2 regions of the Paenibacillus sp. FSL F4-0125 genome follow, and region 1 is predicted to be linked to the other one. Evidence: predicted binding sites of a transcription regulator. Region 1 holds the regulator's gene; the other holds the start of a gene.
The links. The regulator Rex, encoded in region 1, represses fermentation and respiration genes when NADH is low (regulators of the CRP and FNR family bind a similar motif). The targets are predictions, from matches to a motif close to TTGTGAAATATTTCACAA.
Positions count from the first base shown of each region.

Region 2: a site for Rex is predicted at 1,640-1,657, ahead of NST74_RS03380 (flavocytochrome c). Genes of this name have one in related genera too.

Region 1 is NZ_JBBOZJ010000001.1:4,495,600-4,499,820, forward strand. Features, by position in the region: gene NST74_RS19985 (cell wall elongation regulator TseB-like domain-containing protein) at 1-203, opposite strand, end outside; gene NST74_RS19990 (amidohydrolase) at 370-1,671, opposite strand; gene NST74_RS19995 (redox-sensing transcriptional repressor Rex) at 1,661-2,311, opposite strand; gene dinG (ATP-dependent DNA helicase DinG) at 2,445-4,221, opposite strand, start outside.
Region 2 is NZ_JBBOZJ010000001.1:747,407-751,627, reverse strand. Features, by position in the region: gene NST74_RS03385 (sensor histidine kinase) at 1-1,534, opposite strand, end outside; gene NST74_RS03380 (flavocytochrome c) at 1,759-3,549, shown strand; gene NST74_RS03375 (AraC family transcriptional regulator) at 4,099-4,221, opposite strand, start outside.

The sequences.
Region 1 (4,221 bases):
CAGTACACTGCATTTTCATCCCACACGGATTTCTGTGCTTTAGTTACCTCTGTCAGACCAGCGCTGGTTTTGGCGATATCCTTAGCAATATCTCGCTCGTTCCATTGATCTTTCATAATATAGGCATAGAACTGGATAAGTCCAAACAGAAGGAGCAGAATCAGAACTGACCCCAGGAGGATCCATTTTTTCCTTTTCTTCAAGGTACAGCTCCCTTTCTAGTAATATATCTTTTTTGATTATATAACACACCCGTGTGTTTATCCAAAGTTTCATATTCATTCATATAAATTCTTATATTTACAGAAAAGGCCGTAACTTTTGCAAACGCAGAAAGTCACAGCCTTTCAGTTAATTTATGATCTTAGACTAGCGCTTGAGCAGCCCCTCAAAGGATTCTTGCGCCTTACGACGGATAGCTTCCTCATCTAACGTTAGACATTGTCCATGTTTTACAACCTGTTTACCATTCACCCATACATGCTCAACATCCTTGGCACTGGCAGAGTATACAGCATGAGACAGCAAATCTGTGTGCGGTAGTAAATGCGGCTGGTCTATATCAATCGCGATAAAGTCAGCTTTCATGCCTACAGCGAGCCTGCCCACATCATTTAAAAAGATAGACTTCGCGCCATACTCTGTAGCCATACTCAGAGCTTCCGGAGCCGGTACAGCCGTAGGATCACCACTTACACCTTTATGGATAAGTGCTGCAAGACGCATCTCTTCAAACATATCCAAGTTATTATTACTTGCCGCGCCATCTGTACCCAGCGACACCTTCACACCGGCCTTTAGAAGATCTGTAACACGAGCAACTCCACTAGCCAGTTTTAGATTACTTCCCGGGTTATGAGATACACCTACATTATGACGAGCCAGAATCTCGATCTCTTCATCATTCAAATGAACGCCATGAGCAACAATAGACGGACGTGTGAACATTCCAAGCTTCTCTAAATGCGCTACAGGCCGCAGTCCGTAATCCACTACATTCTGCTCCACTTCGCGTTTCGTTTCGGACATATGGGTATGCATCGGTAAATCCAAATCATGTGCCGCCTGTACAAACTTAACAAAGAAATCCGGCGGGCAGGTATATGGGGCGTGTGGCGAGATCATCGTTGTAATTCTACCGTCAGCCTTTCCATGCCAGTTACGTGCAAAAGAAATCGCTTCCGCAAGCTTGTGATTCTGTACTTCCTCTGGACAAAGGCCGATTACGCCTCTCATCAATACGGAACGGATACCTGACAATTCGACCACCTCAGCTACTCGATCCATATGATCATACATATCCAGGAAGGTTGTAGTGCCACCTTTCAGCATTTCCAGAACAGACAAGGAGGTTCCCCAGTACACATCTTCTCCGGTGAATTTCTCTTCCATCGGCCACATTTTTTCCTGAAGCCACACTTGAAGCGCTAAATCATCTCCATAACCACGAAGCAATGACATTGCGGCATGGCCGTGTGTGTTTACCAGACCAGGCATAAACAACAGACGACTGCCATCAACAACTTGCACACCTTCTTCCATCAAAGGCTCTTCTTTTCCTATGTAAGTGATCAAATCATCTTCAATAGTCATATATCCACTAAGAACAGGCTCATCCGTTCCCGGAATAAGAAAACGCCCGCCTTTGATAATCGTTTTACTACTCTTCATTTCCGCTTTCTTCCTTTCCGTCTTTCAAATAATAAGCAAGGCTTTGCAAATCCGTTGTAAAATCGGCTGCATGAACCCGGATATTCGGTGGTGTTTTTAGAATCACTGGTGCAAAATTCAAAATCGCCTCAATACCAGATTCAATAAGAATATCTGCTACATTCTGCGCTTCTGAGTCAGGTACTGTAATAATCCCAATTCGAATGCCTTGCTCACGAACTGTCTGACCTAGCTCCTCCATGGGTTGAACCGTAAGAGAGTTGATTTTCCGCCCTACCTTAGGTGCATAAGAGTCAAATATAGCGGTAATCTTCATAGTATCTTTCAGATAAGCATTATAATTAGATAATGCATGTCCAAGGTTACCGGCACCTACTAAAGCCACATTCAGCTGTTGGTCCAGCTTTAAAATATGACGGATTTTCTCAATAAGATAAGTTACGTCATACCCAATACCTTTTCTGCCGAAGTCTCCAAAATACGCTAAATCTTTACGGATTTGAGCGGGATTGAGATCAAGTTTTTGTCCTAATTCTTGCGAGGAAACGGTTAATATTTCACGTTTCTGGAGATCATTCAAGAAACGTAAGTACACAGGAAGTCTTCGAACAACGGCTTCTGATATTTTATCCGATTTCATAATTTACCTCCTAATTTAAGTACTAATCTGTTTAAATCCTATTAAAATTTCTGTACCTCGTCTCAATGAAGAGCGGTATTCTCTTATACCGCCCTTCATTGTGGAGTGATTAATTAAACAGAAGATGTCCTTCTTAAGAAACGCCTCCGTCTTCCAACCACTCTGCTATACGAGGAACCATTTGATCCGTCAACATATGTTCCATTTTCGGGCCAGGCAACGAATAAAGGAAATACTTCCCATAATGAGATTCGATAACCCTAGTGTCATACACTATAACAATACCCCGATCCTGCGCTGTCCGTACCAGTCTTCCAAATCCTTGCTTGAAGCGGATAACTGCCTGAGGCACCGACAATTTCATAAACGGATTCTTCTTCTGGGCTTGTAATAACTCAGACTTCGCTTCCGCTAGAGGGTGATTAGGCGGTTGAAATGGAAGCCTCACGATGGCCAGGCATGTCAATGCCTCACCCGGAATATCTACTCCCTCCCAGAAGCTGCTAGTTCCAAGTAGAACTGAAGCAGCACTGTCCTGAAAACGTCGAATCAGCTTACTGCGGCTTCCACCTTCCACGCCTTGACCTAGCACCGTAATTTCTTGTGAGGCTAGAGCCTCTTTCAGAGGATCGTAAACTTGGCGCAGCATCTTGTAAGAAGTAAACAGAACAAGCATCCGTCCGCGTGTCGTAATTGCCGCTTCTGCTAGTGACTGTACGAGCGTATCGACAAATCGGGCATCACCCACACTGCCTTTCACACTAGGGAAATCCCGTGGAATTACTAATAGTGCCTGCTCCCGATACTTAAAGGGAGAAGGAAGGAGAGATGTCATTAGACGCCCCTCTTCCGCAGCTTCATTGAGTCCGAGATTATCAATCATAAACTGGAACGATTTATCGACAGAAAGCGTCGCCGAGGTTAACACAATACTTTTCTTTTTGTCGAAGAACAGCTCTTTAAGCTGGGTACTAACATCAACAGGGACGGCATATAGCTGTAGCGATTTGCTGCGATAATTTCCATTCGCCTCCAGCCAATATACTACATTCTCGTCGTTTAATCCCATAAAAAACCGTACTTGCTCACGTATAGAAGCTAAATCCTTGAATAAGCCGCTAATATCGGTTACTAGACTATCTGAAGAAGATTGACCTTCTTGATCACGCATCTCATTAAGCATTTTATCACCCTTACGGATAATTTCGCTTAATGTCAGATTCATAGTATTCTCTAAAGCAACCAATTCATCCCAATCCTTCGGTTTACGGGTAGGAAGTAACCGCATGACTAGCTGTCCAGCTTCTCCCGCTGCTGCATCGCTACGTTCCGGCAAGAGGCTGAATAGCTTGTCACTAAGTAGATCCCAGGTTTCTTTTACAGTAAGCAGATCTGGATAGATTCTATCGATAACTCCGCTCCATTCAGAAGCTTCCTCACTGCCTGATGACTGAAGCATTTGACGAAGCGTTGGGAGTTGGCCGTTACGATTATCCTTGTATAATCGGGACAGCGTGTGAGCCACCGTGAAATGCTTCATATGCATACCTAAATGCTTGCCAGCCACATCCTCCAGATGGTGGGCCTCATCAATAACAAGATGTTCATAAGCCGGGAGTAGCTGGTGCCCAGCCTTAACATCTGCGAAAAGCTTAGAGTGGTTCGTAATAACCACGTCAGCAATACCCGCTTCATGTTTTGCCCGATGGTAATAACACTTGCGGAACCAAGGACAGGAGCGACCGAGACAAGAATCGGTATCGCTTGCTACCGTCTCCCAGAAATCTCCGCCACGACCGCTTAAATTGAGCTCTTCGTCATCTCCTGATTCACTTTGTGTCAGCCAAACGATCATCTGAGCCGCAGTAAGTGCATCTTCCCTTGGACTTATAAAGTCTTTTTTATTAATT
Region 2 (4,221 bases), 3.7 Mb from region 1:
ATGGCACCCCGTAAGCTAGTCGAATGCGATGGTTTACGCTGTATAGCCCAAAGCCTGTGGCAGAACGATCATATTTATCATCAAGAAGGGCTTGATTCATCTGTTCAAGCTTCTCTTCAGGAATCATAACCCCATTATTTTTAACCTTAATGACCAAATCATCGACCTGTTTATATGCTGTGATCGAAATTTTGCACTTTTGATCCCCAAGTGGCTTAATCCCGTGATAAATCGCATTTTCCACCAACGGCTGCAGCATGAAGCGAACGACTTGGCACTGAGCAAGCTTTTCATCATATCGAAGCTCGTAGTCCAGAATCTCCTCATATCGCACGCCTTGAATATGAAGATAACTCTCGACATGGTACAACTCCTGATCAAGCAGAATGTAGGGACTGCCTGTGCCAAGCCCTAATCGGAAATATGCGCTAAGCGCTTCCACCATCTCCACCACATTGTCTGCTCCATGTTCCGTTGCCATCCACTGGATCGTATCCAATGTGTTGTATAAAAAGTGCGGCTTGATCTGCTCATGAATCAGTCTGAGTTCCATCTTCTTTCGGTCCTGCTCCACAGCGTATAATTGAACAAGCATGTCATTGAAGCTTCGCCCAAGATCGCCGATCTCATCCGAGCGCATAACATCTGCTCGTATGGTTTGATTGCCTTTCTGCACATTTTCCATTACCTGGCGAAGCGACTGAATTGGACGAATAATGGAAGAAGCAAGCAGCATCAGAAAGACGATAAACGCACTACCGATAAGAACGCCTACCAGCAATGCAGTCCGCTGGGTTTTGATCACCGCTAGCGATAGACTTGAATTCGGTACTTCGAGTACTAGCTTCCAGCCTTCCACATTTTGAATTGGAGCCTCAAATACACTTATGCTCTTCTTATCTGCTGCATCATCCGCTCCATCTCCTTCACCCAGCTCTCTGCAATCGATGATAAGCTGGCCTGACTGGTCATATAGCATTACATCTTGAGCAATCTCCTTCATCTTCTTGACGGAGACGGCTGCGGCAATATAAGCTACCTCATCATTCACCGATGGATTCACGCGATACAGAATGACGACGATTTCAGCTGCATTCGCTTTGGATACGATAGGATTGCTCACCACATAATTGGAATCTGAATTTAGCAGTAGTTTTCGATAGTAGGGTCGGTTTAGTATCGAAAAAGGCTTATCCCTTGCTGACCAGGAATCTCCGTGAATATCCACCACGCGTATGGATTCGTACTCTACTTGTTTTTTCGCCTCGAACTTATTGATCTCTTGCAGCAATTCATCTCGTGTCCAATGATGGTCCGAAGCTAGAGAAGCAAGCATGTCTATCTCACCGATGCGCTGATTAAACCAATAATCGATCTGGTCGCTGCGTGCATTAACCACTTGCTGCGTTAAGTTCTTATTCAAAGGGACAACCGTATGGTTCATCTCAAAATATATTGTTACAAGCAATGCAACGAACAGCAGCAAGAAGCAGCCTCCTGCGATTAACGTAATTTTGAAGTGAATTGTTTTCATTGTAATCATAGCCCTTCACAATATCCGTTTCTTACATGCCCGAAAAAGACAAAAAAACGCTAATCTGTGCAAATACATAATGCTGCACTAAATCTATAATAGGTCTTGTGCATATTTTCACATGAAATAACATTCATGTCTAGGCTAGAGATGAATGATTTGCCTAGCAAATCTTCCTCTCCCTAGTGTATGTAACCAATTCATAACAGAATGAAGGAGATATTATGCGAACTCACACGAAAAAGCTGTTATCTATTCTACTAGTCCTCAGTCTTATGTTCACGCTTGCTGCCTGTGGCGGTAAAGAGGCAGCACCCGCTGCAGATGCAAACGGAGTTCAAGTCTTTGAAGGAGTTGGGCAAGGTAAACATGGCGATATTAAAGTACAAGTTTCCTTATTAGATAACAAGATCACTGACATTAAAGTAACAGAGCATAAGGAAAATGAAGTACTTGCAGAGCCTGTTTATACGCAGCTCAAGCAAGATGTCATGACAACTAACAGCGCAAAAGTTGATGCCATTAGCGGATCTACGGCTACAAGCAAAGGATATCTCGAAGCCATTCAAGATGCAATTACGAAGTCTGGACTTACTCTTGTCGCTGGCGCTGCAGTCAGTGGAAGCAAAGATAAAGAAGAAGCCGAGCAAACCTATGATGTTGTCGTCATCGGTGCCGGGGGTGCTGGCTTTAGTGCGGCTATCGAAGCGAACAGCGCTGGAGCTAATGTAGTTCTGCTCGAGAAAATGCCAGCTGTTGGCGGCAACACATTGATCTCCGGTGGTGAGATGAATGCGCCTGACAACTGGGTTGAACGTGCTCTTGGCATCACTGATGACACGGCTGACTTGTTCTATGATGATACGATGAAAGGCGGAGACAACCTCGGGGATCCTAAGATGGTTCGTATTCTTGCCGACAATGCACTAGCATCTGCCGAATGGCTGCGCGATGATATCAAGGTAGAGTTCTTACCTGATCATCTGTTCCAATTTGGAGGCCATTCCAGAAAACGTGCGTTGATTCCTGTAGGTCATACAGGTGCTGAATTAATTACCAAGTTAAAAGCCAAAACAGACGCTGACCGAATCACGATCAAAACGAATATGAAAGCTGAAACCTTGCTCAAGGACGAAAGCGGCAAAGTAACCGGTGTAACTGCGACTTCGGGTACTGGCGACAAGATCACATTCCATGCGAACAAAGGCGTCATCATCGCTACCGGTGGTTTTGGATCCAATGTAGAGATGCGTAAAAAATATAATCCTAAAATGGATGAAAAATATATGTCTACCGATACACCAGGATCTACAGGTGACGGTATCGTTATGGCAGAAACGATTGGCGCCAAGCTGACAAACATGGAGAATATTCAAACGTATCCAATCTGTAATCCTGAGACAGGTGTTATTTCCCTGGTTGCAGACTCCCGCTTCGATGGTGCGATCCTGATTAACCAAGAAGGCAAGCGCTTCGTTGAGGAATTAGAACGTCGTGACGTTATTTCTAAAGCAATTCTTGCCCAAACGGGTGGATATACGTATCAATTATGGAATCAAGGCATTGAGGATATCGGTAAAACGATCGAAGTTCATCAAGACGAATACGATCAACTCGTTAAACAAGGCTTGCTCTTTAAAGCCGATACGATTGAAGAGGCGGCTGATTTCTTCAAAATTGACGTGAACAATTTGAAAGAAACAATTAATAAAGTAAATGATTATGCGAAAACAGGTAAAGACCTTGATTTTAAACATCGCGGTGGATTGAAATCTCTTGAAAAAGGCCCTTACTACATCGAAAAAGCTGTACCATCCGTTCACCATACAATGGGCGGATTGGTGATCGACGAGAAGACTCGCGTATTGAATGAACAAGGCGAAGTCATCCCTGGGCTGTTCGCTGCAGGTGAAGTAACAGGGGTCATTCATGGTGCAAACCGTCTTGGCGGTAATGCCATCGCTGATATCTTCACATTCGGCCGGATTGCAGGCAAACAAGTTGTAGCAGAGTAATCTTATGTTTGTGTAACTGCTCTATTAATAAGTTAGCTTTAAAAACGTGCAAGATAGTTTGTTGAGTGCAGGTTGACTGCTAACTTTCAAGCTGCACTCTATGACATAGCAAACCGCCCTGTAAGCAACATTGCAAACAGGGCGGTTTATTATGGTGGAGCCTAAGGGCTATGCTCGTCTAACTCGCTGCTTTTTTATCGTTCTCCGTTAGTGGAATTAAAATTGCCCAATTATTTAGTGTCTACTTGACAAGCGTTCCTTCAAATTTCCTAGACTCTGGAAAACTCAAGTAAGCAAAGGGGGTTGAATCACTGTTAAATCCCTCTCCAACAACGCCACTGACTCCACGTGTATGGAGTCTGTCTGTCGGATGCTTTCTAAAAAATAAAAGCGCCCGACAACTCCGCGGATTTTACAATCTTTTAAATTAGCTGAGTGCAAAAAGGATTGCGGATCCGTTACATGCTATAGGTAATGGAGATAAAAACTGCGGCTTGGATACGAAATGCTCAACATATGTTCTAAGCTGCTCATTATAAGCTAAACGGATTACTTTTTCGCTACAGGGATCCAAATTTCGCTTTTATAGTTTGGACTACTAGAATCCCTATCTGTAAATAGAATCTCAGGACCTTCCACAACTTGATAATTAGATGAAGGAAACCATTCAGT